DNA from 4 places in the Micromonospora sp. WMMD1128 genome. Region 4 is predicted to be linked to each of the others. Evidence: riboswitches for the same ligand, from Rfam matches in the RefSeq annotation. Region 4 holds a riboswitch; each other region holds the start of a gene.
What was found. Region 4 has a riboswitch for cyclic di-AMP ahead of O7602_RS06155 (hypothetical protein). Riboswitches for the same ligand answer to the same signal wherever they lie in the genome.
Positions count from the first base shown of each region.

Region 1: another riboswitch for cyclic di-AMP. It lies ahead of O7602_RS18800 (C39 family peptidase); the one in region 4 lies ahead of O7602_RS06155 (hypothetical protein).
Region 2: another riboswitch for cyclic di-AMP. It lies ahead of O7602_RS26040 (hypothetical protein); the one in region 4 lies ahead of O7602_RS06155 (hypothetical protein).
Region 3: another riboswitch for cyclic di-AMP. It lies ahead of O7602_RS13030 (transglycosylase family protein); the one in region 4 lies ahead of O7602_RS06155 (hypothetical protein).

Region 1 covers NZ_CP114902.1:4,217,828-4,225,170, forward strand. Annotated here, with positions in the region: gene O7602_RS18790 (alpha/beta fold hydrolase) at 1-419, opposite strand, end outside; gene O7602_RS18795 (hypothetical protein) at 1,341-1,904, shown strand; gene O7602_RS18800 (C39 family peptidase) at 1,970-2,815, opposite strand; cyclic di-AMP (ydaO/yuaA leader) riboswitch at 3,018-3,159, opposite strand; gene O7602_RS18805 (hypothetical protein) at 3,578-4,342, opposite strand; gene O7602_RS18810 (hypothetical protein) at 4,491-4,913, opposite strand; gene O7602_RS18815 (acyltransferase) at 4,992-6,161, opposite strand; gene O7602_RS18820 (polysaccharide pyruvyl transferase family protein) at 6,308-7,343, shown strand, end outside.
Region 2 covers NZ_CP114902.1:5,808,019-5,815,361, forward strand. Annotated here, with positions in the region: gene O7602_RS26010 (YbaB/EbfC family nucleoid-associated protein) at 1-265, opposite strand, end outside; gene O7602_RS26015 (CsbD family protein) at 413-586, opposite strand; gene O7602_RS26020 (heavy metal translocating P-type ATPase) at 656-2,908, opposite strand; gene O7602_RS26025 (heavy-metal-associated domain-containing protein) at 2,944-3,150, opposite strand; gene O7602_RS26030 (metal-sensitive transcriptional regulator) at 3,230-3,529, shown strand; gene O7602_RS26035 (YibE/F family protein) at 3,537-4,835, shown strand; cyclic di-AMP (ydaO/yuaA leader) riboswitch at 4,990-5,121, shown strand; gene O7602_RS26040 (hypothetical protein) at 5,125-6,150, shown strand; gene O7602_RS26045 (carbonic anhydrase) at 6,213-6,866, opposite strand; gene O7602_RS26050 (helix-turn-helix domain-containing protein) at 7,039-7,343, shown strand, end outside.
Region 3 covers NZ_CP114902.1:2,844,700-2,852,042, forward strand. Annotated here, with positions in the region: gene O7602_RS13010 (sterol desaturase family protein) at 1-30, opposite strand, end outside; gene O7602_RS13015 (GntR family transcriptional regulator) at 27-746, opposite strand; gene htpG (molecular chaperone HtpG) at 953-2,785, shown strand; gene O7602_RS13025 (LLM class flavin-dependent oxidoreductase) at 2,931-4,493, opposite strand; cyclic di-AMP (ydaO/yuaA leader) riboswitch at 4,744-4,888, shown strand; gene O7602_RS13030 (transglycosylase family protein) at 4,887-5,552, shown strand; gene O7602_RS13035 (YbaB/EbfC family nucleoid-associated protein) at 5,786-6,235, shown strand; gene O7602_RS13040 (M4 family metallopeptidase) at 6,577-7,343, opposite strand, start outside.
Region 4 covers NZ_CP114902.1:1,256,988-1,264,330, forward strand. Annotated here, with positions in the region: gene O7602_RS06130 (cellulose binding domain-containing protein) at 1-1,751, shown strand, start outside; gene O7602_RS06135 (hypothetical protein) at 1,863-2,267, opposite strand; gene O7602_RS06140 (STAS domain-containing protein) at 2,783-3,142, shown strand; gene O7602_RS06145 (SRPBCC family protein) at 3,279-3,731, shown strand; gene O7602_RS06150 (hypothetical protein) at 3,741-4,211, opposite strand; gene O7602_RS06155 (hypothetical protein) at 4,290-5,372, opposite strand; cyclic di-AMP (ydaO/yuaA leader) riboswitch at 5,377-5,507, opposite strand; gene O7602_RS06160 (cation diffusion facilitator family transporter) at 5,651-6,565, opposite strand; gene O7602_RS06165 (AAA family ATPase) at 6,640-7,343, opposite strand, start outside.

The sequences.
Region 1 (7,343 bases), 3.0 Mb from region 4:
TTCGGGCCGAGCCGGACCGCCCCGAACCCGTCCACGACGCGCTGAGCCAGGGCCGCGAAGGAGTACCCGGTCACGGTGGCGCCCTCATCGACGGCCCCGGGCGCGGCAGCGACCTCATCGGCGTCTCCCGACGCGGCGGCGACACCGAGCGCGGTCGCGACCCCATCGGCGCCTCCCGACGCGGCGGCGACACCAGGCACGGCCGCGACCCCGTCGGCGTCTCCCGACGCAAGGGCGGCCCCGCCTGTGGCAGCCCTCGGGGGCAGCGGCGGCGACCAGCCGTGTCCAGCCAGGTCGGGGGCGAGCCAGCGTCCTGGCCAGTGACGCTCCAGCAGTGGCGCCCACGGCAACCACACCTCGCCGGTGGCCCCCATGCCGTGTAGGAGCACCAGGTGACGGGTCCCCCTCGCATCGCCCATACGGCGCAGTCTGCCACCGGACGGACACGGTGCGCGAGAGCGGACACCGACGTCACGCGCGCGCGACGCATCGTGCCCGGGCCTCGGCGGCGACGCCGGCTGGACGCCCACCCTGCGCGTCACCCCGCCGGTGCCGGGGCGCACCTATGACCGACTCCGGTCCGACGGTCGCGCACTCCACTCGTGGCCCGGGGCGGAGCGCGGGTGGAACGCTTGGCCGTCTCGGGCGTGCTGAGGCGTCCGTAGCGTTCCAGTCGTCGCCTGAACGGCGCGCGGGTGGAACGCTATGGCCCTCTCGGGCGCGCTGAGACGTCCACAGCGTTCCAGTCGTGGCGCGGGTGGAGCGTGGGTGGAACGCTATGGACGTCTCGGGCGCGCTGAGACGTCCACAGCGTTCCAGTCGTGGCGCGGGTGGAGCGTGGGTGGAACGCTATGGACGTCTCGGGCGCGTTGAGACGGCCATAGCGTTCCAGTCGTCGCCTGAACGGCGCGCGGGTGGAACGCTATGGACGTCTCGGGCGTGTTGAGGCACCCGTGGGCGTTCCCCGTTAGTGGGCTTGGGGGTGTTGACGGCGTGTGGAATCCGGTTGCCATGTGTCGTCGGGTGTTGCGGTTGGGTGGGGTGTCCGGTTCGGGGGTGGTGGGTGGCACTCTGGCGGCGGAATCGTCGCGGGGGTGCGGGCGTTGTAACCCGGTGAACGATCGAGCAAGGCCAGCGCCCGTCGCGGCGCGGCCGACCCGGCCCCCGGGAATGACGGTGGGCAGCCGGTCGTTACACAGTCACTCCGGCCCACCCGCGATGCGGCCCTGGCCCCGCGGACCACGTCGGATCCCCCCGAAACGCTGTGAGCGCCTGACGGTGCTCGCCCGCGCGCCACCCTCCCACGGTGCGTGTGTCGACCCCCGGAATGGAGCCCCCTGATGAACACGATCCTGCGCAAGAGCGTCCTGGGTATCGCTGGTCTGGCGTTCACCGGTGGTGTGTTCGCCGGTCCGATCGCCGCTCACGCCGACACCCCCACCCACACCACCGCCGCCAAGCCCGCCGCCGCCGCGGCCGTGGCGCAGGCCGAGGGCAAGCAGTCGACGATCACGCTCAACGGCGAGCAGACCGCCAACGTCAAGGCGATCATCGCCGCGACGAAGAAGGCGGGCCTGCCCGAGCGGGCGGCGGTCATCTCCATCGCCACCAGCCTCCAGGAATCCAAGCTGGAGAACCTGGGCCACCTCGGCGACACCAACGACCACGACTCCCTCGGCCTGTTCCAGCAGCGCCCCTCCTCCGGCTGGGGCACCCCCGAGCAGATCACCGACCCCGAATACTCCACCCTGGCCTTCCTCAAGGGCTTGAAGCAGGTCGACGGCTGGCAGGACATGCCCCTGACCGAGGCCGCCCAGACCGTCCAGGTGAGCGCCTACCCCGACGCCTACGCCCAGTGGGAGAACCAGGCCACCGACCTCGTCACCAAGCACTGGAACAGCTGACGAACAACGCTGAAGGCCGGCACCCGCAACAACGGGGTGCCGGCCTTCACGCGTACCCGAAAAGGTCAGGCGGAGTAACCTCGCGTGGCCATCCAGTTCGCCAGGTCGGCCGTGGCGACCCAGTACGACGGCAGCGACGGGTCGGCCGAGTCGGCGATGCGTACCGTCCGGCCGTCGTTCTTGTAGCCGATCACGGCGACATAGTGGCCGCCCGGGAACGAGTGCCAGCCGCCGTTCGTGTCGGTGGCGTCGCCGACGATGTTCGAGACGACCGCCCGGCCGTTGCTGACCGCGTTGACGACGTCGGCCCGGAGCCGGTCGACCTGGCCGGGGGTGGCTGCGCCGGCGATCATGCGGGTCCGGTACGGGTCGCCCTTGACCTGCTGGTTGAGCACCCGGGTGGTGTCCTCGGCCGAGTTGGTGCCCATCTCGGTGGTGCCGAGCGCGACGGCCAGCGTGTCCTGGCTGCGCTCGATGCCGGCGGCGCTGAGCGCGTTCCGCACGGCGGCCGGACCGCAGTAGTAGTAGGTGGTCTGGGCCTGGTAGTCGTAGTCGAGCACCTTGCTCGACGGTGGCTTCGGCTTGGCCTTCGGCGTGGTGTCCGGGTCGGCGGACTTGGCCGCGACCTTCGCCACGGGCGAGGCCGTGGGAGAGGGCTTGGGCGACGCGCTCGGCGAGGCGCTGGGCGACGGGACGGCGACCCTGGCCTCGCTCCGGGTCGCGGCGTCGTTGAGGCGGGAGCCGAGGTCCGCCACGGCGGCGGTGTCCCGCTGAGCCGGGGCGCCGTCGGTGGCGGTCAGGGTGGCGCCGGCGCCACCGGCCAGCACGAGGGCCGCCGCCGAACCGGCGATGATCTGGTACGGGCGCTCGGTCGCGAGCCGCCGCAGTTGACGCTTCAGGTGGTGCTTCACGGATTCCTCCACGGGGGTGGGCGGCACACGCCGGCCCTACGCGCGGAGGGACTCACGCGCGCTGACGGGCTGGACGGCCGCGGGTGATGGCCCGGGACGCCGGGCGGATCAGGGGTCGGGTACGCGTCGCCTCAGGCGCGCGCCGGCCCCCGCAGGCCGTGGAGGCGGGGGGACGATCGGGGGTTGGTTGACACGAGGAGGTAGCTCCTTCCGTGGCCGCCGACCGGGTTAGCTGACGGATTCGGGCGGGAAGTACGCCCTACCGCGGGCCGTGGGCTCCGCGGATTCACCCCGGTGTTGCTGTGGGTCCCCGGTTCGTATGCACGATTAGGCGGGTCGGCACGGCGACGCCATCGGCGATCGACAACCGCACCGGACGCGCCGACACTACCGATGGGTACGACACATGCCAAGCGCTCCCACCTGCGGAAACGTGCTTGGCGACTACAATTTCGGTGCAGCCGATCACTGACGTGACTCAATGGGACAAGGGGCTTCGACGACGCCGGCCGGCGGAAACCGGACGTCCGGCGGGAGGAAAAACGGACTCCGGCCGCGAAGCAGGACATCGGCTCGGACGGCACACCGGGCCGGTGACCCGGCTCACCGCGTTCGGTAACGATTCGGCCGAGGCAGCCACTCAGCCGAGGCAGCCACTCAGCCGAGGCAGCCACTCAGCCGAGGCAGCCACTGAGCCGAGGCAGCCACTCGACCCGGGACCGCCGCCCGACCCGGGACCGCCGCCCGACCCCACACCGCCGCTCAGCCGACGCGGGCCGGACGCCAGCGGGCGCTGCGCACCGGGGCGGGCACCGGGACACGGGTCGCCGGCGCGGCCCGGAACGCCGGCGCGGGCCGAAGCGCCGTCGCGGCGGCGTACGCCTCGGCGGCGAGCGTCCGGGCCGACTCGGCGGCCAGTTCGGTGTCCCGCCACGCCAGCCGTTCCCGCTCGGCGGCCGTCTCCCAGGCGGCTCGGCGGCCGTCACGGACCGTCCGGGCCAGCACGATCTCCTGCGTCGCCGGGTGGTGGCAGGGGTCCCACCCGTTGCGGCCGGCCAGCACGTCGGCGAGCTGGCGGGCGGTCAGGTCGCCCCGCCAGTGCGCCGCCATCGCGGCGTGACGGAGCCAGCGTTCCCGCGCCGCGTACTCGGACGGGGTGCGAGGCGTATGTGGTTCGGGCAGGGCGGCGGTGCCGGCCAGGCGGCGGGCGGCCGAGTCCGCCTCGTCGTACGCCGCCCAGGCGCGCTCCGCCTCGTCCTGGGCGGCCAGCCACCGCTCGCGGCGACGCCTGGCGGTCTGGGCGGCTCCGGCGGCGGCCACCGCCACCTCGTCGGCGTACCGGGTCAGGTCGGCCCGGTGCAGTGCCTCGACGTCTGCCGGGTCGGGTTCGGCCTCGGTCACGGCGTCTCGTTCGGGGCGGGCGACCAGGACGGTGAGCAGGACGAGGGCGAGCACGGTCAGGGCCGACCAGATGGCGGCGGCCTCGGGGACCGCGGTGAGGAAGTTGAGGAGAACGGTCTGTGACATCGGCGGGCACCTCACGGGAGACGGTGACGGGGAATTCCGCACGGCCGGTCGGGGCGGGGGGGCGCGACCGGGATCCGGACGCGGCCGGGCCGCCGAGGGCGGGTGCGGGTGAGGTTCGGGTGGGCGGCGGGGGCGGGCCCGCGGCGGGTCAGTGCGCGGGCGGGGCCCGCGGGCCGGCCGGTGCCGGCGGCGGACCCGCCGGGACCGGGTGCCGACCGGCGGGGCGGACGGCGTCGCCCTCCGGCTCAGGCTCCGGGACGCCGGTGGCGACGGTCTGCCGCTCGGTGGCGGCGTCGTGCGCCACCCGCGAGCCGGCATCGCCGCGGAACGTCGAGCCGGCATCGCCGCGGAACGTCGAGCCGGCATCGCCGCGGAACGTCGAGCCGGCGTCGGCGCGGAACGTCGAGCCGGCGACCGGGCCAACCGAGCCGCCCGGCGCCGGCAACGAAGCGGCAGCCGGCAGCGTGGCGGCGCCGAACGAGAAGGCGACGACCACGGCCAGGCTGGCAAGCATGCGTGCGGCCCAGCGCGCCACCCACCACACGGGACAGGTGAGCGCGATCGGAAGCACGGGTACAAATTACCCGCGATCCCACCACCACGCACCGTCACCCGGCGTGTCGCAACGCCACCGATCAGCGTGGACCGGTCAGTCGGGTCGGCGCGACTCGGCGTACTCGATCGGGCGGTCGGCGTCGTCGGCGGCCGGCCGGGGTGCGGGCACGGCCGGGGCGGTGGCGGCGCGGGCCCGGCGCGACGGGCCGAGGAGGCGCATCATCGGCACCTCCACCCAACGGTGCAGGGCGGCGGCGAGCGCCAGGGTGAGCAGCAGGAAGCCGAGCACCGCGAGCGGGCCCCGCCACCCGGGCAGCCCGGTGCCCCAGTCGCCGGTGAGCCGCAGGATGGTCACCATGACCAGCACGTGCACGAGGTAGAACGCGAACGAGACCTCGCCGAGCCAGACCATCGGGCGGGACCGCCACGGGGTCCGCCGGCCCCGCACGTCGGCGTCCGCCGCGGCGGTGATGACCAGCAGGTACGCCACGGCGAGCAGCGCCGCCCAGAACTCGGCCCGGATCCACAGCGCGGCGACCACCCAGGTGGTCACGAAGAGCGCGCTCGCCACCGTCAGGTTCGGGCCGCGCCAGCGGTTGCGGCGCATCAGCTCGGCGGCGGCGGCGCCCATCCAGAACTCGAAGGAGCGGGTGACCGGGAAGATCTGGGTGAACCACCACCGCTGTTCCTCGGGCACCAGGTGCTGGCCCGGCCAGAGCGCCAGGATCAGCAGCGGCGCGGCGACGAGCACGGCCGCCAGCACACCGGTACGCGCCCGGCGCAGCCACGGCACCACGAGCGGCAGGCACAGGTAGAACGCCAGCTCGCAGGAGAGCGACCAGCTCACGTTGTTGACGCTGTAGAAGTAGCCGTTGAGCGGGATCCACGCCTGGACCAGGAAGAGGTTGCCGATCGCGGCCCACGGCAGGACCGGGTCGGCGAACCAGGCCGCCACGGCCAGCGCCGCCACGAACGTCACCACGTGGTTCGGATAGATCTTGGCGAACCGGCGCCGTAGGAACGTTCGACCGCGCTCGCCGTCCCGGTACGACCAGACCAGCACGAATCCACTGAGGATGAAGAAGAACTCGACGCCGGAGAGCCCGAGACTGAAGGCGCGGTCCACCACCGCCTTCAGGTCCGGCTCGGCGACGATCCGCATGGTGCCGGCGTGGAAGCCGAACACCAGGAGAGCGGCCACCCACCGGAGCCCGGTCAGCGACGGCAGCCGCGGAGCGCGGGTGGTGGTCGGCGCACTTGTCATCCCGGGGACCCTACCCGTGGCGGGCGGCCCGCCGCCGCGCGGCGGCGGCCGGCCGGGGCCCGGGGAACGCCGGATAAGCTTTCCGTTCCCGCACGTGCGGGGCCGGTCCCGGCCTCGCCGGGCCCGCACGGAAGGTGAGCGACCGGATGCACCAGCGGATCCTGCTCCGCGCCCGCAAGGGCCCGTTCGACGTCCTGACGCCGGAGGAGACCTTCGCCGGCAACTGGATCGGCGACAACAGCGGCAACCTGGTGTTCAGCCACGCCGCGCACAAGCTGCTGGCCACCGGCACGGCGCAGATCACCCCGAACCGGGCACCGGCCGACCCGCGCGACGCCGACGAGATCAACGAGCGGTACGACGTCTTCGTGGTGCCGCTCGCCAACGCCTTCCGCCGCAGCTTCGTGCGCCGCCTCAACCCGCTCACCCGGCTGATCGAGCGCCTGAAGATCCCAGTGGTGGTCCTCGGCGTCGGCGTGCAGACGAACGTCGACGGGGACCGGGAATACCTGCGCCAGATCGACGAGCCGGTCAGCGCGTTCTGCCGGGCCGTGCTCGACCGCTCGCACAGCATCGGGGTACGCGGCGAGATCACCGAGAGCTATCTGCGTACCCTCGGCTTCTCCGCGGTGGAGCAGATCGGCTGTCCGTCGATGTTCCTGCACGGCGACGAGTTCCGGCTGGCGAAGAAGCGCCCCGAGCTGACCACCGACGCCCGGATCGCGCTGACCATCTCCCCGTACGTCGCCTCCATGGCCAAGGTCGTCCGCCACCACCGGGAGCGCTACCCGAACCTGTGCTACATCCCGCAGGACCTGCGGACCCTCGGCACCCTGCTCTACGGCGACGCGCCCGAGCACCGGGGCAAGCGCAGCGAGATGCCGCTGCACACCTCGCACCCGCTCTTCGTCGAGGACAAGGTGCGGATGTTCGTCGACCCGTGGACCTGGATGTCGCACCTGTCCGGCTTCGACTTCAACTTCGGCACCCGGATCCACGGCACCATCACGGCGCTGCTCGCCGGCACCCCCGGCTACCTCTTCGCCCACGACTCGCGCACCCTGGAACTGGCCCGCTACTTCGACATCCCGTACCGGATCATGCGGGACGTGCCGGCCGACGTCGACGCCGCGGACCTCTACGCCGAGGCCGACTACACCGCGCTGATCGCCGGTCACAAGG
Region 2 (7,343 bases), 2.3 Mb from region 4:
GGTCGGTGAGCGCGGCGTTGACCGCCGCCTCGATCTCCTCGGCCAGGGTTTCGCTCGGCATGCGCATGACCCGTGGATCCAGGGCCACGGCGGTGAGCCGGCCGGGCAGGCCGGCGGTGACCCGGATCAGGCCGTCGGCGGCCTCACCGACGCCTTCCGGTGGCGCGGGCGGCGCACCGGCGTCGGCGGCGTTGTGCCGCTGCAACGCGGCCATGGTCTCGGACAGGACCCGGCCGAGGCCGGACGGGTCGGCGGGTTGGGCCATCGCACAGCTCCTGCCGGAATCGAGGTCGCTTCGCATCTTATGCACCGAACGCGAGCCGGGGTGGCCCCGGGTGAGCGACCGTGGATGGTCCTGGACAGCACGCCGGGCCGGCCCGAAGGCCGGCCCGGTGGTGGTGCGAGGCGTACGTCAGCTCTTGAAGGCGTCCTTGATCTTCTCGCCGGCCTGCTTGAGCTTGGCGCCGGCCTGGTCGTTGCGGCCCTCGGCCTCGAGGCGCTCGTTGTCGGTGACCCGGCCGACGCCCTCCTTGACCTTGCCCGCGGTGTCCTGGGACGTGTTGTCGATCTTGTCGTCGAGACCCATGGGAACCTCCAACTCAGCAGTTGCGTGACGACAACTGATTACCCCGACGGCCGCCGGCCCAATCCAACGTCACCCGATCGGGCGGAACCGCCGCAGCCGCAGGCTGTTCGCCACCACGAAGACCGATGAGAAGGCCATCGCCGCACCCGCCAGCATCGGGTTGAGCAGCCCGGCGGCGGCCAGCGGCAGCGCCGCCACGTTGTAGGCGAACGCCCAGAACAGATTGCCCTTGATGATCGCGAGCGTGCGCCGGGAGAGCCGGATGGCGTCCGCCGCGGCCCGCAGGTCGCCCCGGACGAGGGTCAGGTCGGCGGCCTCGATCGCCACGTCGGTGCCGGTGCCCATGGCCAGGCCGAGGTCGGCCCGGGCCAGCGCGGCGGCGTCGTTGATCCCGTCGCCGACCATGGCCACCACCCGACCCTCGCGCTGGAGCCGCTCGACCACCGCCACCTTGTCGGCGGGCAGCACCTCCGCGATCACCTCGTCGATGCCCACCTCGGCGGCCACGGTGGCGGCCACGGTGGCGTTGTCGCCGGTGAGCAGCACCGGGGTGAGCCCCAGACCGCGCAGCCGGTCGACCGCCGCCCGGCTGGTCGGTTTCACCGCGTCGGCCACCGCGAGCACCCCGCGGGCCCGCCCGTCCCAGCCGGCCAGGACCGCCGTGCGGCCGGCGGCCTCCGCGCCGGTCGCGGCCCGCGACACCTCCTCGGGTACGTCGAGACCGCGCTCCCGCAGCAGTCGGTTCCGCCCGACCACCACGCTCCGCCCGTCGACGGTGCCGGTCACCCCGAGCCCTTCGACGTTGGCGAAGTCGACCGCGACCGACGGTCCGGCCTGGGCCGCCGCCTCGGCGACCGCCCGGGCGATCGGGTGCTCCGAGGCCGCCTCCAGCGCGCCGGCCAGCCGGAGCAGCTCGGCGGCGTCCTCGCCGGTGGCGGGCCGCACCTCGGCCAGCGCCATCCGGCCGGTGGTGACGGTGCCGGTCTTGTCCAGCACCACGGTGTCGACCCGCCGGGTGGACTCCAGCACCTCCGGCCCCTTGATCAGCACGCCGAGCTGCGCGCCGCGCCCGGTGCCGACCAGCAGCGCGGTCGGGGTGGCCAGGCCGAGCGCGCACGGACAGGCGATGATCAGGACGGCCACGGCGGCGGTGAACGCGGCGGTCGGCCCGGCGCCGGTGGCGAGCCACCAGCCGAGCGTGCCGGCGGCCAGGGCGATCACGATCGGCACGAAGACGCCGGAGATCCGGTCGGCGAGCCGCTGCACCGCGGCCTTGCCGGTCTGGGCCTGCTCCACCAGCCGGGCCATCTGGGCGAGCTGGGTGTCCCCGCCGATCCGGGTGGCCCGAACGACGAGCCGGCCGCCCGCGTTGATCGTGGCGCCGACCACCGTGTCGCCGGGGCCCACCTCGACCGGTACCGACTCACCGGTGAGCATGCTGGCGTCGACCGCCGAGGTGCCCTCCTCGACCACGCCGTCGGTGGCGATCTTCTCCCCGGGGCGCACCACGAACCGGTCGCCGACCACGAGCTGGTCGACCGGGAGCCGGACCTCCTGCCCGCCGCGTCGTACCGCCACGTCCTTGGCGCCCAGTTGGAGCAGGGCCCGCAGGGCGGAGCCGGCGGTGCGCTTGGCGCGGGCCTCGAAGTATCGACCGGCCAGGATGAAGACGGTCACCCCGGCGGCGGCCTCCAGATAGATGTTGCCGGCGCCGTCGCTCCGGGTGATGTCGAACCGGAACGGGTGGGTCATCCCCGGCATGCCGGCGTCGCCGAGGAAGAGCGCCCAGAGCGACCACCCGAACGCGGCGAGCGTGCCGAGCGAGACCAGGGTGTCCATGGTCGCCGCGCCGTGCCGCAGGTTGACGAGCGCGGCCCGGTGGAACGGCAGCCCACCCCAGACCACCACCGGCGCGGCAAGCGTCAGCGAGAGCCACTGCCAGTAGTCGAACTGCCAGGCCGGGACCATGGCCAGCACGATCACCGGCAGGGTCAGCACGGCGGAGACCCACAGTCGGGTACGCGGGCCGCGCAGCTCGTCCGCCGGCTCACCGGCCACGGTCTCGCGAGCCGGCGCGGGCGGCGGCGGCACCACGGCCGTGTAACCGGTCTTCTCCACGGTCGCGATCAGGTCGGCCGGGGCGACCTCGTCGGCGTACCGGACGGTGGCCTTCTCGGTGGCGTAGTTCACCGTGGCCTCGACGCCGTCCATCCGGTTGAGCTTCTTCTCGATCCGGGCGGCGCAGGACGCGCAGGTCATCCCGCCGATGGCGAGTTCGATCTGGTTCGGCGCGGTGGGCAGCGCCTTTCCCGTGGCGGTCATCGGTGCCTCCTCGGTTGCGCGGGTCCGTGGACCCGTCAGGCCCCGGCGAGGTCGTAGCCGGCCTCGTCCACGGCGGCGCGTACGGCGTCCGCGTCAAGCGGGCTCTGACTGGTGACGGTGACCCGGCCGGTGGCCAGGTCCACCTGGACGTCGGTGACGCCCGGCAGCGCGGTCAGCTCGGCGCTCACCGCGTTGACGCAGTGGCCGCAGGTCATGCCGTTGACCTGGTAGGTGGTGTCCATCTCGCCCTCCGATCCGATACCCCCCAGGGGTAGGAGTCGAACGTTAGCATACCCCCGAGGGGTACGCTATCCTCGGCGCATGACCACGCCGCCCACCCCGACCCGGGGCTACACCGCCAGCAAGGACCAGCTCCTCGCCCGGCTCCGGCGCGTCGAGGGCCAGGTCCGGGGCGTCGAGAAGATGGTCGAGGACGACCGCTACTGCATCGACGTGCTGACCCAGATCTCGGCCGTCCAGGCCGCGCTGGACAAGGTCGCCCTGGGCCTGCTCGACGGCCACGCCCGGCACTGCATGCACGAGGGCGCCGCCGAGGGCCGGGCCGACGAGATGGCGACCGAGATGATGGCTGCCGTGGGCCGTCTCATGAAGCGCGGCTGACGGGCCCGTGGGCGCCGACCACGGCCGTACCGTCCCCGCGCCGCCGCGCGTACGCCGAATCCTCGTCGCGACCGTGGTGCCGCTGTTCGTGCTCACCGTGGTCGCGGCGCTGGCGCTGTGGCCCCGGCACGGACCGGAGCCGACGGGCGGCGCGAACGTGCCGCGTCACCACGGCACGGTGACCCGGGTGGTGACCGAGCCCTGCCCGCCGACCCCGGAGGAGCCGGCGGGCGCCGCCGGGCGGTGCGGCACCGTGACCGTCGCCGCGGAACAGGGCCCGGACGCCGGCCGGGAGGTCGAGACGCCGATCCCCGCCGGGCCGGGCGCGCCCCGGGTCGAGGTCGGTGACGAGGTGATCCTGGTCGAGCTGACCGACCCGGCCGATCCGGCGGCGACGACCTACCACATCGCCGAGCACCAGCGCGGCACGCCGCTGGTGTGGCTGGTGGCGCTCTTCGCCGCCGCGATCGTGGCGTTCGGCAGGTGGCGCGGGCTGGCCGCGCTGGGTGGCCTGGTGGCGAGCTTCGCCATCCTGCTCGGCTTCGTGCTGCCCGGGATCGGCGCCGGCCGGTCCCCGCTGCCGGTGGCGATCGTCGGCGCCGCCCTGATCATGTTCGTGGTGCTCTACCTGACGCACGGGATCAGCGCGCAGACGTCGGTGGCGGTGCTCGGCACGCTCGGCAGCCTGGTGGTCACCGGGGCGCTCGGCACGCTCGCCACGGCCGCCACCCACCTGACCGGCTTCGGCAGCGAGGACGCCACCACGCTGTCGATGTTCCAGGGCGACGTCGACCTGCACGGGCTGCTGCTGGCCGGCATCATCATCGGCTCACTCGGCGTGCTCGACGACGTCACGGTCACCCAGGCGGCAACCGTCACCGAGTTGGCGCGCGCCAACCCGGGGCTGTCCCGGCGGGCGCTCTACCGGGCGGCCACCCGGGTCGGCCGGGCGCACATCGCGTCCACGGTCAACACCATCGTGCTGGCCTACGCGGGCGCCTCACTGCCGCTGCTGCTCCTGCTGGTCGCCGACTCCCGCCCGGTGAACGAGATCCTCACCAGTGAGTTCCTGGCCCAGGAGATCGTCCGAAGCGCGGTGGCCACCATCGGCCTGATCGCCGCCGTACCTCTGACCACCGCCCTCGCCGCGGTCGTCACCACCGCCGGGCGGCGCGGGCCGGACGACGACCCGGCGCCGCCCGCCCCGCGGTCGCCGCGGGAGCGGGACGAGGCGCTTGAGGCGCTCGGCGGGGCGCCCGCCGAACGTTGGCCCGGCGACCCGAGGAGTACGCAGGCCGCATGGTGACACTCCGCAGCGTGACGGCCGGAATCAAACGCGATGCTGGTCACGCTGGGCAATGTCGAATTCTCGCGATTGGTCGGCTTCCGGACGTAGATCCCCGGTCGGGGTGTCGGGTAACCTCGCTGCCGGTCACCGCCGAAGGCACGCACCGGTGCCTGCGGTACCGCCGCCCAATCGCCTCCGGGCGAGCCGGGGAACCAGGTACATGGGGTGAATCCGCGCGAGCGGTAGGGGCCACTTCCGTCCCGAACCCGTCAGCTAACCCGGTCGGCGGCCGACGGAAGGGAACACTGTGACGGCACCCCTGCGCCGCTGGCTCACACCCGTGGTGGCCGTGCTCGCCTCGTGCGCCGTGCTGGCCGGGCCGACCCCGGCGACAGCCGCCCCGCACGCCGCCGCGCCCAGCCCCTCCGGGCACGCGGAGGACGACGACCCGCCGCTCATCACCGAGGCGATCGACTCCGCCAACCGGGCGTACCTCCAGGCCAAGACGAAGCTGACCACCTCGCAGAAACGCCAGAAGCTGCTGGCCGCCGAGGTGAGCGCGGCGGAGGCCGAGTTGGAGGCGCTCAGCCCGCAGGTCAACCAGATCGCGGCACAGTCCTATCGGACCGGTCGGATGGGCGCGATGGCGATGCTGCTGGAGAGCGACTCGCCCGACTCGTTCGTCAGGCGTGCCAACGCTCTGGACGAACTCAACCTCTTCAACGCGCAACGGCTCACCGCCATCAACGCCGCCAAGAACCGCGCCGCCCAGGCCAAGCTGGCCATCGACGCCGAGGTGCGCGAGCAGGAGAAGCAGACGAACGCGATGGCCCGGGAGCGGACCGAGGCGCAGAAGGCGCTGAAGCTCGTCGGCGGGCTGGGCTTCACCGGTGGTCTGGTCTCGGCCACGTCGCCGGTCGCCAAGGTCGGCCCCGGCCGCACCGCCGACGGCGGGTGGAAGTCGGAGTCGTGCAGCGAGAACGACCCGACCACCTCCGGCTGCGTCACGCCGCGCACGCTGCACGCCTACAAGGAGGTCAAGCGGGCCGGCTTCAACCGTTTCGTGGGCTGTTACCGCCCCGGCGGGCCGTGGGAGCACCCCAAGGGCAAGGCCTGCGACTGGTCGCTGCAGAAGAGTGGCTTCTCGCCGTGGCACAACAACGACACCCGCAGGTACGGCAACGAGGTGGCCGCGTTCCTCATCCGCAACGCCGACCGGCTGGGCATCTACTACGTGATCTGGAACCGGCAGATCTGGTTCCCGGCGACCGGTTGGAGTTCCTACAGCGGGCCGTCCAACCACACCGACCACGTGCACATGTCGCTGCTCTGACGCCACACACACGCGCGCGAAGGGGCCGCCCGCGGGCGGCCCCTTCCGTCTGTCCGGTGCGGTCAGCCGGCGAGCGCCGGATCCGCCGGCGCGGCCGGCGCGGGCAGCGGAGCCGGTGACTGCGCCACCGTCCGCACCTCGCCGCCGCTGAGCCGGTAGGACATGCCGACCACCGCGCACGCCCCGCCCGCCACCCGCCCGGCGAGGACCGTCGACCGGGCCAGCAGGGCCTCCACGGTCTGCGCGATGTGGACGTCGATGATGCCGTCGAGATCCTCGACCCCCTGCCGGGCGGCCCGGAGCAGGCTGGGCGAGACGGCGTCCACCACCGCGCCGAGGTGTCCGGCCGGGGCGGCGCCGGTGCGGACCGCCTCCCGGGCCGCCTGAACCGCGCCGCACGAGTCGTGACCGAGCACCACCACGAGCGGCGTGCCGAGCACGGTGACCGCGTACTCCACGCTGCCGAGCACCTCGGGACCGGCGGTGTGCCCGGCGGTGCGTACCACGAAGAGGTCGCCGAGCCCACGGTCGAAGATGATCTCGGCGGCGAGTCGGGAGTCGGAGCAGCCGACGACCACCGCGAACGGGTGCTGGCCGTCGGCGACCGCGGCCCGGCGCCCGGCGTCCTGGTTCGGGTGCTGGGGCACACCGGTGACGAACCGGTGATTACCGGCCCGCAGTTCGGCGATCGCCTCGTCAGGAGTGTTCAGGCTCATTGCTGCTCACCTCGTGTTCGCGCGGAACGACCGGGCCGGCCGGCGGTGTCGGCCTCGCGACCCACCGTCACACGCGGCCGGAAGGCACGTCAAGATTTCGTGATACGCGTTTCATACGTCGCCGTCCCGGCCCGCACCGCGGCCGGAGCGCCCGAGCCGGGAAAGCCATACCATGACCACCATGGCGACCACACCAGGCGAGGACGGGAGCCGCCGGAACTGGACCTTCCTCACCAACCACGGGCACGTGCTGCTGGTCATCGCGCGCAACCCCACCGCACGACTGCGGGACGTGGCCGCCGAGGTGGGCGTCACCGAGCGCGCGGCCCAAGCCATCGTCGCCGACCTGGAGGCCGGCGGTTACCTCCGCCGCACCCGGGTGGGCCGGCGCAACGAATACACGATCAACCCGACCGGCCGCTTCCGGCACCCGGCCGAGGCCGACCAGCAGGTGGGTGCGCTGCTCGACCTATTCGC
Region 3 (7,343 bases), 1.6 Mb from region 4:
CGGGACGGCGTACAGCACAGCGGGGATCATGCGCGCGCTTCCCTTCCGGGGGTGGGGGTGGTGACCGGGGCGGTCAGCAACGTCCGGGCCTGCCGGGCCGCCGCCGCGCCCTGGCCGGAGGCGATCGCGGCGGCGAGGCTGCGGTGGCCGGCCACGTCGAGCAGTTCGGCGGTGCGGGCGTCCGGGGGCACGTCGCCGACCGCGAACGTGCCGGCCACCAGGCTGTTGAAGGCGAGCTGGTAGGCGGTGTTGCCGCTGCCGCGCACCACCAGCCGCCAGATGCGGATGTTCGCTTCGGCCATCCGGTCCAGGTCCGGCGCGAGCGCGCCGTACTCCTCGGCGGCCCGGACCAGCGCGGCGCCGGTCGCCGCGTCGCCGCGCTCGGCGCAGAGCCGGGCCGCGTCGGTCCCGACGCAGGCCCGCATCTCCAGCATGTCGCGGACCAGCGTCTCGACCGGGAGTACGTCGCCGGAGCGCGCCAGCGCCAGCGCCAGGTCGAGCCCGGCGTGCACCCGCCAGTCGAGCACCCGGGTGGCGCCGCCCTGACTGACCCGGACCAGGCCGAGCTGTTGCAACCGGCGCAGCGCCTCCCGGACCGCGTGCCGGTTGACCGCGAACGCGGCGGCCAGCTCGCGCTCGCCGGGCAGTGTCTCGTCCGGCTGGTGGCGACCGGCGACGATCGCGTCGCGGAGTTGGCCGAAGACGTGGTCGGAGACCGAGGCGCGGGGCGCGGGGACGAAGGCCATGGCCAGCAGTGTGGCCCCGAACACATCAACCCGTCAACTGGTTGTACCAGTGTTCGTCGCATGGGTACGCCGGCCGGTGCGTGCCGTCGCCGTCACCCCTCGTATCCTTTCCGCCGTAGGCCCGCCACGAGAGGAAGGGAGCCGGTGTGAGCGACCGGGTCGAGACGTTGGAGTTCCAAGCCGAGGCACGTCAGCTGTTGCAGCTGATGGTGCACTCGATCTACTCGAACAAGGACGTCTTCCTGCGTGAACTGATCTCCAACGCGTCCGACGCGCTGGACAAGCTGCGGCTGGAGTCGCTCGTCGACAAGGAGCTGTCGGCCGACACGTCCGACCTGCACATCTCCCTCGACGTCGACCGGGACGCCCGCACGCTCACCGTCCGGGACAACGGCATCGGCATGTCCCGCGACGAGGTCGTCGCGCTGATCGGCACCATCGCCAAGTCCGGCACCGCCGAACTGCTGCGCAAGCTCCGCGAGTCGCAGGACGCCACCGCGTCCCAGGAGCTGATCGGCCAGTTCGGCGTCGGCTTCTACGCCACCTTCATGGTCGCCGACAAGGTGACCCTGCTGACCCGCCGCGCCGGGCAGACCACCGCCACCCGGTGGGAGTCCAGCGGCGAAGGCACCTACTCGATCGAGGAGGTCGGGGACGCGCCGCAGGGCACCTCGGTCACCCTGCACCTCAAGCCCGTCGACGCCGAGGACAACCTGCACGACTACACCGCCGAGTGGACGATCCGGGAGATCGTCAAGCGCTACTCCGACTTCATCTCCTGGCCGATCCGAATGACCGTGGAGAAGCCCGGCGAGGACGGCGAGACCACCCGCGAGGAGCAGACGCTCAACTCGATGAAGGCGCTCTGGGCGCGCTCGCGGGACGAGGTCGACGAGGCCGAGTACAAGGAGTTCTACCGGCACGTCGCGCACGACTGGGCCGACCCCCTCGAAACCATCCACATGCGCGGCGAGGGCACCTTCGAGTACGAGGCGCTGCTCTTCCTGCCCTCGCACGCCCCGCTCGACCTGTTCTCCCCGCAGGGCCGCCGCGGCGTGCAGCTCTACGTCAAGCGCGTGTTCATCATGGACGACTGCGAGGCGCTGATCCCCAACTACCTGCGCTTCGTCAAGGGCGTGGTGGACGCGCACGACCTGTCGCTGAACATCTCCCGGGAGATCCTCCAGCAGGACCGGCAGATCCGCGCGGTGCGCCGGCGGCTGGTCAAGAAGGTGCTCGGCACGCTCAAGGACATGTCGGCCGAGTCGTACCGCACGTTCTGGACCGAGTTCGGGCCGGTGGTCAAGGAAGGTCTGCTGGAGGATCCGGACAACACCGACGCGCTGCTGGACCTGGTCCGCGCCGCCTCCACCCACGACCCGGCCGAGCCGACCACGCTGCGCGACTACGTCGAGCGGATGAAGGACGGGCAGACCGAGATCTACTACGCCACCGGCGACAACCGGGCCACCATCGAGAACTCGCCGCACCTGGAGGCGTTCCGGGCCAAGGGCTACGAGGTGCTGATCCTCACCGACCCGGTGGACGAGGTGTGGGTCGAGCGGGTCGGCGCGTACGACGGCAAGACGCTGCGCTCGGTGGCCAAGGGCCAGGTCGACCTGGAGACCGAGGAGGAGAAGGAGAAGGCCGAGGCCGAACGGCAGGAGTACGCCGACCTGCTCACCTTCCTCGGCGGCGCGCTCGCCGACAGCGTCAAGGAGGTCCGCCTGTCCACCCGGCTGACCACGTCACCGGCCTGCGTGGTGGGCGACGCGCACGACATGACGCCGACGCTGGAGAAGATGTACCGGGCGATGGGGCAGGAGGTGCCGCGGGTCAAGCGGATCCTGGAGCTGAACCCGACCCACCCGCTCGTCACCGGGCTGCGCAAGGCCCACGGCGAGGGCGGCGACAGCGCCGCGCTGACCGAGACCGCCGAGCTGCTGTACGGCATGGCGCTGCTGGCCGAGGGAGGCGAGCTGACCGACCCGGCCCGCTTCACCCGCGTCCTCGCCGACCGTCTCGCCCGCAACCTGTAGGTGCAAGGCGGGGCCCCTTTTTATCGCCTACGCGATAGGAAGGGGCCCCGGTTAACACCTCTGCCGGGCGAGCCGGGGGAGGTGGATCAGAACTGTTAAGCGGGGCCCCTTCCTATACCGCAGGCGTTAAGCGGGGCCCCCGCCTTCATAGCTGGCCGGGGAAGAAGCCGTGGCGGGCCAGCGGCTCGACGATCTGGTGCTCCTCGTACGACAGGTGCGACAGCAGCGTGTCGGTGAGCAGGTCCACCGCCTCCTGCAACGCGGTGAAGTCGCCGGGCGAGCCGATCAGCTCCACCAACGCCCGGTCGACGCTCTCCACCACCCCGTGGATCACCACGTGTTCCTCCTCGAGGCGGTCCAGCACCGGTGCCAGGCCCGCGTCGGAGCGGCGCAGGTGCGGGAAGATCGAGGCGTCCTCCAGGCCGTGGTGCTGGGTCACCACCGTGCAGTACGCGGCGCAGTACGCGCCGAGCGTCCAGTTGTTCTGCCGCATCGTCATCTCGTTCAACGCGGCCCGCGCCCCGCCCGGCGAGACCGTGCCACGCGTGACCTGTGCCAGCAGGTCACGCACCTGGGCCAGCTCCTGGCGCAGGTGGTCGTGCACGTCCACCAGGTGCTGCCCGGCGGCCTGCGCACGGGCCGGGTAGACGTGTCCGGCCGGCGCCGGTGGGGCGCTCGGCCGGTCCGCCTCGTCCCAGAGGCGGCGCGCGCTCAGGCGTACCCCCGGATCCGGGGTGGGGGTGACCGCGAGCGCGGTCGGGAAGCCGGTGGCGGCCTGCTCCTCGGCGACCGCGCGGGCGCCGCTGCCCGGCGTGGTGCGCTCGGCGGCGACCAGCTCCCGGACGGCCGGCGCCACCTCCTGGGCGAAGAGTTGGATCGCGCGCGGCTCGTCGCTGCCGAGGATGAAGGTGGTGATGCCGTGTTCCAGCGTCAGCCCGGCCAGCTCCTCCACCCACTGTTCCGGCGGGCCGGCGAGGAAGCCGGTGGACGAGCGGGCGAACGTGCCGGTGACGTTGAGCATCCGGCGGATCGCGCCCGGGTCCCGGCCTGCGGCCCGCGCGCCGTCGTCGACGAGCGTGTTGAGCGCCGGCAGGTCGTCCGGCCCTTTCGGCAGGTACGCCAGCGACGGCAGCCAGCCGTCTGCGGCGCGCCCCACCAGCCGCAGCATGCGCGGCTTGTACGCGCCGACCCAGATGCCCACCGGGTGCGCCGGGGCCGGCCCGCGTTTCGCGCCGACCACGCGGTAGTGCTCGCCGGCCACCCGGATCATGCCGCGCCGGCCGGTGTCCCAGACCTCGCGGATCACGGTGATCGCCTCGTCGAGCGCGTCGACCGCCGCGCCGGGGGAGAGCCGCCGGCCGCCGGTCGCCTCGATGGCGTCCCAGAACGCGCCCGCGCCCAGCCCGAGTTCGATCCGGCCACCGGTGAGCAGGTCCAGGCTGGCCACGCTGCGGGCCAGCACCACCGGCTGACGCAGCGGCAGGTTGAGCACGTTGCCGGCCAGGCCGATCCGGTCGGTGGCGGCGGCCACGTACGACATCAGCGTCCACGTGTCCAGGAAGCCGGGCTGGTACGGGTGGTCCTGGAACGTGACCAGGTCCAGCCCGGCCTGCTCGCAGAGCGTCGCCAGCGCCACCACCTGCTCGGGGTGCCCGGCGGCGGGGGTGAGGAAGCCGCCGAAGGTCAGCTCGTGTCCGTGTTCGGTCATCCGCCCCGCTCCTCGCGTGATCTTGCCCGGTCCCGCCCACGGTAGCTCCGTCGTCGGGCCGGACGGCCGTGTACCCGGCACCGATCCCGTGCGGCGCGACCGATTCCGCCCCCACCGCGCTCGCCTGGCCCGATCGCCCGGCTGGGTGAAGAACGTCACAAGAAGTGGGCAATCGCGGATATTCGTCCCTAGCGTCGGTTCCGTTCGCAGACGCGGACACCACGGGCCGGTAACGCCTAATCCCGCCGCCGGCCCGGCGGAACCGAAACTCGGGCGGGAGCGGGGGACCCACAGGTTCCACGGTGCACGTCACCTCGGGGTGAAGCCGCCACCGGCGGCCGGGCTCCTCGGCCCGAACCCGACAGCTCACCTCGTCGGCGTGGAGGAATCCACATGTCAACTGCATACTCAGCCCGGCACCGCCGGAGCGTGGTCCACCGCGCCACGGCCCGCCGGACCGCTGTCGGCGCGATCGTCGCCGGCGCCGCCACCGGCGCCGCGGCACTGCTCGGGCCGGCCGCGCCGGCCAGCGCCGCGAGCGTGAACTGGGACGCCGTCGCGCAGTGCGAGTCGGGCGGCAACTGGCACATCAACACCGGCAACGGCTACTACGGCGGGCTCCAGTTCTCCCGGAGCACCTGGAACGGCTACGGCGGCCAGAAGTACGCCGACCGGGCCGACCTGGCCAGCCGCTCCGAGCAGATCGCCGTCGCCGAGAAGGTCCTGCGCGGGCAGGGCATCGGCGCCTGGCCGGTCTGCGGCAAGAAGGGCGGGTCGACGAAGAAGTACGCCGCCAAGGAGTCCGGCTCGACCACGTCCGCGAAGAAGGCCACCTCCTCGCAGAGGGCGTCGGCGCCGAAGAAGGCGTCCGCGCCGAAGCGCTCCAGCAGCGCGCCGGTCGCGGGCACCTACCTGGTGCGGCCCGGGGACACCCTCTCCGAGATCGCCGCGACCCAGCACGTCGACGGGGGCTGGCGTGCGCTGTACGCGGATAACCGGGCCGTGGTCGGCGCGGACCCCGGCCTGATCTTCCCGGGTCAGCGGCTGCGCCTGCGCTGATCCTGAGTCGTGTCGCGTCGCGATCCTGGGGACCGCGTCGCGCCCACGAGCGATGCGAACGCCCGGCCGGGCCGTCCGGCCGGGCGTTCGCCGTCGCGCGACACGCCGGGAACGGCCGGCGTACGTCCTGCGTGCGGCGTCGGCGGCCGGTCCGGTACGGCGGGTGACGAGGTTCCGACGTCGACGGTTGCTATGGTCACGAGGCTTGGCTAGGACGTGAAGAAAGCGCGGATATGACCAACGATGCGTTCTCGGCCGCCGCGAGCCTCGACGAGCTGCTGACCCGCACCCAGCAGGCGCTGGCCGCGATGCGGTCCCGGGCCACCGTGCACGCCGACGGCGAGCCGGGCGAGCTGCTCCGGGCCGAGGGCACGGCGGCCGGCGGCCGGGTGCGCGCGGTCGCCGTCCAGGGTGGCCGGTTGGACTCCGTCGCCGTCGACCCGGCGCTGGCCGACGAGCCGCTTGACGTCCTCTGCGGACACCTCGTCGTCGCCGTCAACGCCGCGCTGACCGAGTTGGACGCGCAGGTCAGCGCCTCGGCCCGGGCGGACACCGACGCGCTCGCCGCCCGGCTCGGCGGCCTGCCCGACCAGGCGGAGCTGTTCAGCCGCGCGATGCACGAGGTGGCCGCGCGCATCCGGCGAGACCGCGCCGTCGCGTCCCGCGCCGCCCGCCCCGCCTGACCAGGTCCGTCCACCCGGCCGGCCCATGCGGCACCGGCCGCGCCGCGTCCGACTGCTCGCCCGGTGCTCCGGCAAAGCGCCGGCGTCGGCGAACGCGCCTTCCCTGGTCTGCTTACTGGGATTGACCTTCCGAATAGCGGGAACGGCAGAGATCTTGGTAGGAAAGTGCCCCCATAGGGGCCGTTTCGTACCAAGATCTCGAAGCCGGGAGCCGGGAGCCGGGAGCCGGGAGCCGGGAGCCGGGAGCCGGGAGCCGGGAGCCGGGAGCCGGGAGCCGGGAGCCGGGGATACGGAACGGCCGGCCGTCGAGGAGGACGACGACCGGCCGTTCCGCGTCGCGGTCAGCTCAGCGTGACCGCGGTGTCGTCGACGACGAAGGACGTCTGGAGCGAGGCGTCCTCCACGCCGCTGAACGAGATGGTCGCCGTGGTGCCGGCCAGCGACGAGACGTCGAAGGACCGCTGCACGTAGCCGGTGGCCTTGTTCAGGTTGGAGTAGGTGGCGAGCGTGGTGCTGCCGGCCTTGACGGTCAGCTTGTCGTAGGCGGTGGTGCTGGTCGACTCCGCGCTGTCGATGTGCAGCCAGAAGCTCAGCGTCGCCCGGCACCCGGACGGGATGGTCACCGACTGGCTGAGCGTGTCGGTGTGCGAGGAGCCGTAGCCGTCGAGCCACGCCTTGTACGAGCCGCTGTGGGAGGCCTGGCCGCTGTCGGTGGTGATGACGCCGGACGTGGCGCTCCAGTTCGCGCTGCCCGACTCGAAGCCGGGATTGGCGAGCTTGTTGCCGGAGCAGCCGCCCGACGGCGGGGTGGAGGTGGCGGTCGGGGACGGCGTGCCGCCGCCGGAGCAGGTCGGGTCGCCCGACTGCGCCGGCACGCTCACCGCGTCCCAGGCGGCCTTGACCGTGTTGAACTCGGTGCAGCCGCTCGGGTAGAGGTTCTTCGCCGCCTGCAGCGTCCAGGTGCGGTACTTCAGGTACGACGAGGACGAGGTCTTCAGCAGCATCGCGTTATACATGATCTTGATGGCCTTCTGGATGCCCAGGCCGGTCACGCTGCCGCCGTTGCAGGTCGAGCTGCTGGGCTGCCCGTTGGTCGGGCTGTTGCCGT
Region 4 (7,343 bases):
GCTACTCCGGGCTGACCATCGACCGCCAGCACCCGAACACGCTGATGGTCGCCACCCAGATCTCCTGGTGGCCGGACGCGATCTTCTGGCGCAGCACCGACGGCGGCGCGACCTGGACCCGGATCTGGGACTTCACCAGCTATCCGAACCGCAGCAAGAAGTACGCCATGGACGTCAGCTCGGTGCCGTGGCTGACGTTCGGCGCCAACCCGGCGCCGCCGGAGGAGACCCCGAAACTGGGTTGGATGAACGAGTCGCTGGAGATCGACCCGTTCGACAGCGACCGGATGATGTACGGCACCGGCGCGACGATCTACGGCACCACCGGCCTGACCAAGTGGGACACCGGCGGCACCTTCACCATCACGCCGATGGTCAAGGGGCTGGAGGAGACCGCCGCGCTCGACCTGATCAGCCCGCCCACCGGGGCGCCCCTGATCAGCGGGCTCGGCGACATCGGCGGCTTCCGCCACACCGACCTGGGCGCGGTGCCGTCGATGATGTTCACCCAGCCGGTCTTCACCAGCACCACGAGCCTCGACTACGCCGAGACCAAGCCGGCGATCATGGTCCGGGCCGGCAACTTCACCGACTCCGACCGACCCAACGACAGCCACGTGGCGTTCTCCACCGACGGTGGCGCGAACTGGTTCCAGGGCACCGAGCCGGGTGGGATCAACAACGGCGGCACGGTGGCCGCGTCCGCCGACGGCAGTCAGTTCGTCTGGTCGCCGGGCGACGCCGGCCAGCAGGTCGTCCGCTCGGTCGGCTTCGGCAACTCGTGGACCGCCGCCACCGGCATCCCGGCCAACGCCACGGTCGAGTCGGACCGGGTCAACCCGAACAAGTTCTACGGGTTCAGCGGCGGGAAGTTCTACGTCAGCACCAACGGCGGGGCGGCCTTCACCGCCACCGCGGCGACCGGCCTGCCCACCACCGGGGTCAAGTTCAAGGCGCTGCCCGGGGTCGAGGGCGACATCTGGCTGGCCGGCGAGGGTGGTCTCTGGCACTCCACCAACTCCGGCGCGAGTTTCACGAAGACGTCCGCCGTGTCCACGGCGGTGAACGTCGGCTTCGGGAAGGCAGCCCCGGGGAAGACGTACCCGGCGTTGTTCACCATCGGCACGGTCGACGGCACGCACGGCGTGTACCGCTCCGACGACGCGGGCGCGACCTGGGTGCGGATCAACGACGACCAGCACCAGTACGGCAACGCGGGCGAGGCGCTCACCGGCGACCCGCGCGTCTACGGGCGGGTCTACCTGGGCACCAACGGCCGGGGCGTGCTGGTGGCGGACCGGCTCGGCGGCACGCCCTCGCCGACGCCGACCTCGGCCAGCCCGACGCCGACCCCGACGTCGCCGAGTCCGACCCCGACGCCCACGTCGCCGAGTCCCACGCCCACGCCGACCTCGGCCAGCCCGACGCCGACCCCCACGTCGACCGGGCGCGGCTGCGCGGCCACCTACACGATGACGAACACCTGGCCGGGTGGTTTCCAGGGGGAGGTGGCGGTGCGCAACTCCGGCACCACGCCGATCGCCGGGTGGACGCTCACCTGGACCTTCCCGGACGGCCAGCGGATCAGCCAGCTCTGGGGCGGGTCGCACACCCAGACCGGCTCGGCGGTGACGGTGACCGACGCCGGCTGGAACGGCAACCTCGCCGTCGGCGGATCGACCACGGTCGGCTTCACCGGCACCGTCACCGGCGGCAACCGGGCGCCGACGGTGTCCTGCGCGGCCCGCTGACCGCGACTGCCGATCACACAGGTGGCCGCCCCCGGAGTACCGGGGGCGGCCATCGCTTTCGTGACCGGAGCCGTGACCGAGGACGGCTGCCGCGTGCGGGACGAGGTGCGGTCAGCCGTCCAGGCCGGCCGGGGAGTTCGGCCGGTCGACGTCCACGAACTCGATCTCGTCGGCGTCGCGTCCCCGGCTGCCGGCCGCCCGGGCGGCCGTGCCGGCGGCCCAGCCGATGGCGGCGCCGGTCAGGGCCGCCGCGATCAGCAACGTCCACGGCAGCGCGGGCCGGCGTCCGGCGAGCGCGTCGAAGGCGAGGCCGGCCCGGCGGCGTGCCTCGTCGGCGGCGGAGCCGACCAGGTCGGTGGCGTCGTCGGCCAGGCCGGAGGAGTTGCGGCGGGCGGAGAGGGCGGCGTCCCGCACGCTGTCACCGGCGGCGCCGACGGCAGTGAGCAGGTGCTGCCACGCCTGGTCGGCGACCCGCTCGGGCTTGCTGCGGCGGTCCATCAGGCTGGATCCGAACATCGTTCTACCTCCTCGGGTGCCGAAGCCCGACGGCCACTTCGGACTCCGGCGTTCATCCGGCGCGTCACGGTTCACTCCCACGCGCAGTGCCCCGGGAAGCCCTCCGCCAAACCCCACGCGGCTGGATCTTGGTATTAAGCCGCCCCCGGAGGGGCGATTCCGTACCAAGATCTCCGGGCTCCCGAGATGCGGACGGCGGGTACCGGGAGGTGGGAAGCGGGGGCGGAACGGGACGAAGCGGGTGAACGCGCCGAGCGGGCGGGTGTTGGTCGCGACGTGCCTGCGCCCGCTACCCTGGGTCAGCGGATCGGCCGACTCGGACCTGTCGTTCGGCCGATCGCGGTCCGCGTCGAAGGGGAAATCGGAACCCGTAAGTCCGGATTGGGTTCGCCCAGGTGTGCCCAGTCCGCAAATTGCTCATCCCCGGGGGTGGCGACCGGGGCCGTTGGAGGAATACTCTCGGTCGCGGCCCGCGTACTGATGAGGCGCCCGAAGGGGCGAGTGGAGGTGCTCGCGTGAGCCTGTCGATCGTGAAGTCGATGCGTCCGGGTGGGGTTGTCCAGATCGCGCCCCGTGGGGAGATCGATGTCGACACCGCATACGAGGTGCGGGAGTCGATCGCCGAGGTGCTGGCCAAGGGCCGCCCCGCACGGATCGAGCTCAACATGCGGCTCGTCACGTTCATCGACTCCGTCGGCATCAGCGCCATGGTCGCCGGCTTCCAGACGTGCGAGGTCAGCGGCGTCAAGCTCGTGGTCACCGAGCCGAGCCGGTTCGTGCACCGGCAGCTCTGGGTGACCGGCCTGCTGGGCCTCTTCGGCGCGCCCGAGCCCTGGTTCGCCGACGAGGCGCCCGAGGTGCTCCCCGGCGCCTGACCGTCACCGGCCCACCCCACGTCGGCGCGTCGCGTTGACTCCACTCGGCCCTCGCCGGTCGGGGACCTTCGACCCGTTGCCAGCCCGGCCCCGGTACGGGACGATCGTCCGGACCCATGACGGCGAGGGGGGCGGGTTGCAGAGCAGCGACAGCTTCAGCTACACCGTGCAGGCCCGGTGCAGCCGGGCGGACGCGGTGGCCCTGCTCGGCGACCTGAGCCGGCAGGGCGAGCTGCATCCGTTGATCGTCCGGGTCCGGCAGTTGCCGCCCCGGCCGGGCGCGCTGGCGAGCTACGCGATCACCGACCGGTTGGAGCTCGGCCCGCTGCACTTCCCGGTGACCTACCAGGCGGACGTGTTGATCGCCAACGAGGACGAGGTGGTCACCGTGGCCCGGCAACAGCCGGCGACGACGGTGCGCAACCACACCCGGATGCGCGACGAGACCGACGGCGTGGTGCGGATCGACGTGGAGATCACCCTCACCGCACCGGCACCGCTGTTCGGCTACGCGTTCCGGCAGGCCCGGGCCGCCCACCTGGGTCTCGCCGCCCGTCTCGGCGCGACCCTGGAGGGTCGACCGGCCTGACGTGGCGACTCAGCCGCTGCGGCGCAGCCGACCCCACGGCTTGTACGTGGACAGCACGGTGGCGACCAGGAGCAGCGTGGTCGAGACGGCCGGCGGCACCACCAGATCCACCCGCAGGTGGGTGTCGGCGGCCCCGGCGAGCGCGCCGAGGTGCCGGATCCGGGGAGTGAGCAGGAGCAGCACCAGGCCGAGCATCACGGTGGTGAGCGCGAACTTCACCAGCACCCAGCGCCAGCGCAGCAGACCCCACGGGGTGAGCAGCGCGCTGGCGGTGCCGACCAACCAGACCGCCACGCTCAGCGGCGCGAACAGCCAGGTGGCGAGCAGTGCCGCCGCCGGGTACACCACCTCCGGGTCGGCGCCGCGCAGCCCGGCCACGCCGAGCGCGAGCAGCCCCAGGTCGGTGCCGAGCCAGCCCAGCGAGGTGACCAGGTGCGCGGTGAGCAGCGCCTTACGGCCGGCGGGGGAGAGTCGTCCCATGCGTCGATCGTCGACCGCCGCGTGGCCCACGTCGTGGGCCACGCGGCGACACCCGGTGTACGTCGGGGAGCGTAGTGCTCAGTAGACCGACAGGTGCACGTGGTTGGTGTGGTCGCTGGACGGGTCGCCGTTGCCCCCGCTGTAGGACTTCCAGCCGCTGCTGGGCAGCCAGATCTCCTTGAACCAGATCACGTAGAGCACGGCGAGCCGGTCGGCGTTGCGGATGAAGTACGCGGACAGGTTGTTGCCGTACGTCTTGTCGCCGCCGCTGGCGACGCCGCCGAAGCCGTTCTTCTGGGCCGCGAAGTCGCAGGCCCGCCCCTTCGGGTGTTCACCCGAGCCGCTGGGTCGGTGGCAGGAGACGTACCTGGTGAAGCCGGCCGCCTTGGCCTGTTGCAGCGCGTGCAGCGTGCGCGGGGTGATGCAGCCGCTGGCCGGCGTCGGGTCGTTGACGCTGCACGACTCCGCCGGCCACGAGCCGTCGGAGTTGCGCTTGGCCGGCTTCGCGTTGGCCGAGGACGAGCCTCGGGCGCTGCTGCCGCCGCCACTGCTGCCGGCGCTCGCCGGCGGCTTGCGGTTGGCCACCTCCAACGCCCGTTCGGCCTGCTCCTTGCGCTTGGCCATCACCGCGACCTGCTTGCGCTGCTCGCTGATCTCGACGGTGAGCGCGGCGCGGGTGCGGACCGCCTCGTCCCGGGTGGCGATCAGCTCGCGCAGGGTCCGGTCCTCGTGCGCGGCGACGGTCTCCAGGGCCGCGGCCCGGTCCATGAAACCTTCCGGGCTGTTGCTGGCGAGCAGCGCCGCGGCGGTGCCCATCCGGCCGGTGCGGTACGCCACCCCGGCGATCTCGCCGACCTTGGCGTCGCGTTCGGTCAGTTCCGCGCCGATCGTGGTGAGCCGGTCGTTGAGCTGTTTCTGCCGGTTGACCGAGTTGTTCAGCGCGGCCTTGGCCTCCAGCCAGCCCTTGCTCGCGGCGTCGAGCTGGGCGCGCAGGGTCGGTGTGCCGCCCTCGTCGTCGTCGCCGGGTGCGGCGGCGAGCCGGCCGGTCGGCGCCGCCGTGGCGGGGGAGACCGGCACGGTCGCGACGCCGAGGGCCAGCGTCGCGACGAGCAGGGCCGCCAACCGGGCGGCCGTCCGTCGTACAGGTGCCACTGTGGGCATTCACGTGTCCTTCCGTCAACCGCCGACCGGGTTAGCTGACGGGTTCGGGACGGAAGATCCCTACCGCTGACGCGGATGCACCCCACGTACGTGGTTCCCCGGCTCGCCCCACGGGCGATTAGGCGATGGCCGCTCCACCGGCGCCGGAGTGACGCCCGTGGGTTGGCCGCGATCGAGCCTACCGGCGCGGCCCGGACCCGGCTCCACCAGCCGGAGCCGAATACCGGGCAAAACCGGCAATTGTCAACAATAGCCACCCAGATTTAAGTTTGTTCTAATTACCACTCGGTCGGGCCGCAGCCGCCGGCGGACGCTCCGGGTTCGATCTGCAACGTGGCGTGATCGATCGAGAAGTCCTCGTGCAGCGCGGCCCGGGCGGCGGCGAGCACGGTGGCGACCTCGGCGCGCGGGTCGGTGGTCAGGTGCGCCGAGGCGACGTCCATCCCCGAGGTGAGTGTCCACACGTGCAGGTCGTGCACCTCCGCCACGCCGGGCACGGCGGCCAGCCGGTCGTGCACCGCGGTCACCTGGAGGTGCTCCGGCGCGGCCTGCACCAGGATGCGTACCGCGGCCCGGCCGAGCCGCCAGGTGCGCGGCAGGATGAACAGGCCGATCGCCACCGCGACCACCGGGTCGGCCCACCACCAGTCGGTGAACGCGATGACGATCGCCGCGCCGATCACCCCGAGCGAGCCCAGCAGGTCGCCCAGCACCTCCAGGTATGCCCCGCGCAGGTTGATGCTCTCCTGTGCGCCGGCTCGCAGCAGCGCGAAGGCGGCGATGTTGGCCAGCAGCCCGAGCACGGCCACCACGAGCATCGGCCCGGCGAGCACCTCGGGCGGCTCGCCGAACCGGCGTACCGCCTCGACCAGGACGTAGACCGCGACGGCGCCGAGCAGCACCGCGTTCGCGAGCGCGGCGAGCACCTCGAGCCGGTAGAGCCCGAATGTGCGCTGCGGGTCGGTCCGGGCACGCCGGGTGGCGGTGATCGCGGCGAGCGCCATGCCGATGCCGAGCACGTCGGTGAACATGTGCCCGGCGTCGGAGAGCAGCGCGAGCGAGCCGGTCGTGAAGGCGGCCACCGCCTCGACCAGCATCAGCACGGTGAGCAGCGCGAACGCCGCCCAGAGCCGGCCGGCGTGGCGCTGCGCCGCGTTGGTCACCGCGCCGCTGTGGTCATGACCTGCACCCACGCGCACACCCTCCGCCCCATAGCTCGGCCGGAACCAATCTATGCTCACATCGCTATGTGTGCAAGTGAGGTGGGTCAGCCCACCGGGTCGAGCGTGGTCAGCCGCTGGGTGGCCCGGGAGAGCGCGACATAGAGCGTGCGTACCCCCGAACCGGGGTCGGCCCGGATCTCGCCCGGCGCGACGAGCACCACCCCGTCGTACTCCATGCCCTTGGCCTGGAGGCTGGTCACCACCTGGAGCCGGCCGGCGCCGAGCTGGCCCAGCCAGCCGGCCACCTCGTCCCGGCGCGGCACCGGCGTGATCACGCCGACCGTGCCCTCGACCTCGGCCAGCAGCGCCTCGGCCGCCTCGACCGTGGCCGCGGGCAGCTCGGCCGCGGCCACGGCGCGCTGGACCGGCGGCACACCCGTCGAGCGCACCGCGTCGGGAAGCGTCAGGTCCGGGTACAGCCGGCGGATCTCCGCCGCCGCCACCGCGAAGATCTCCGCCGAGTTGCGGTAGTTGGTGGTCAGCTCGTAGCGGTGCCGGCGCCGCCGCCCCAACGCCTGGTCCCGGGCCCGGTCCAGCTCCTGCGGGTCACCCGTCCAGGCGGTCTGCGCCGGGTCGCCGACCACCGTCCAGGACGCCAGCCGGCCGCGCCGCCCCACCATCCGCCACTGCATCGGTGAGACGTCCTGCGACTCGTCCACCACCACGTGGGCGTACTCGCGGTAGTCCGCCGGGCGCTCCCGGGCCGCCGCGCGGGCGGCGCGCTGCCGATCGGCGTACGTGCTCAGCT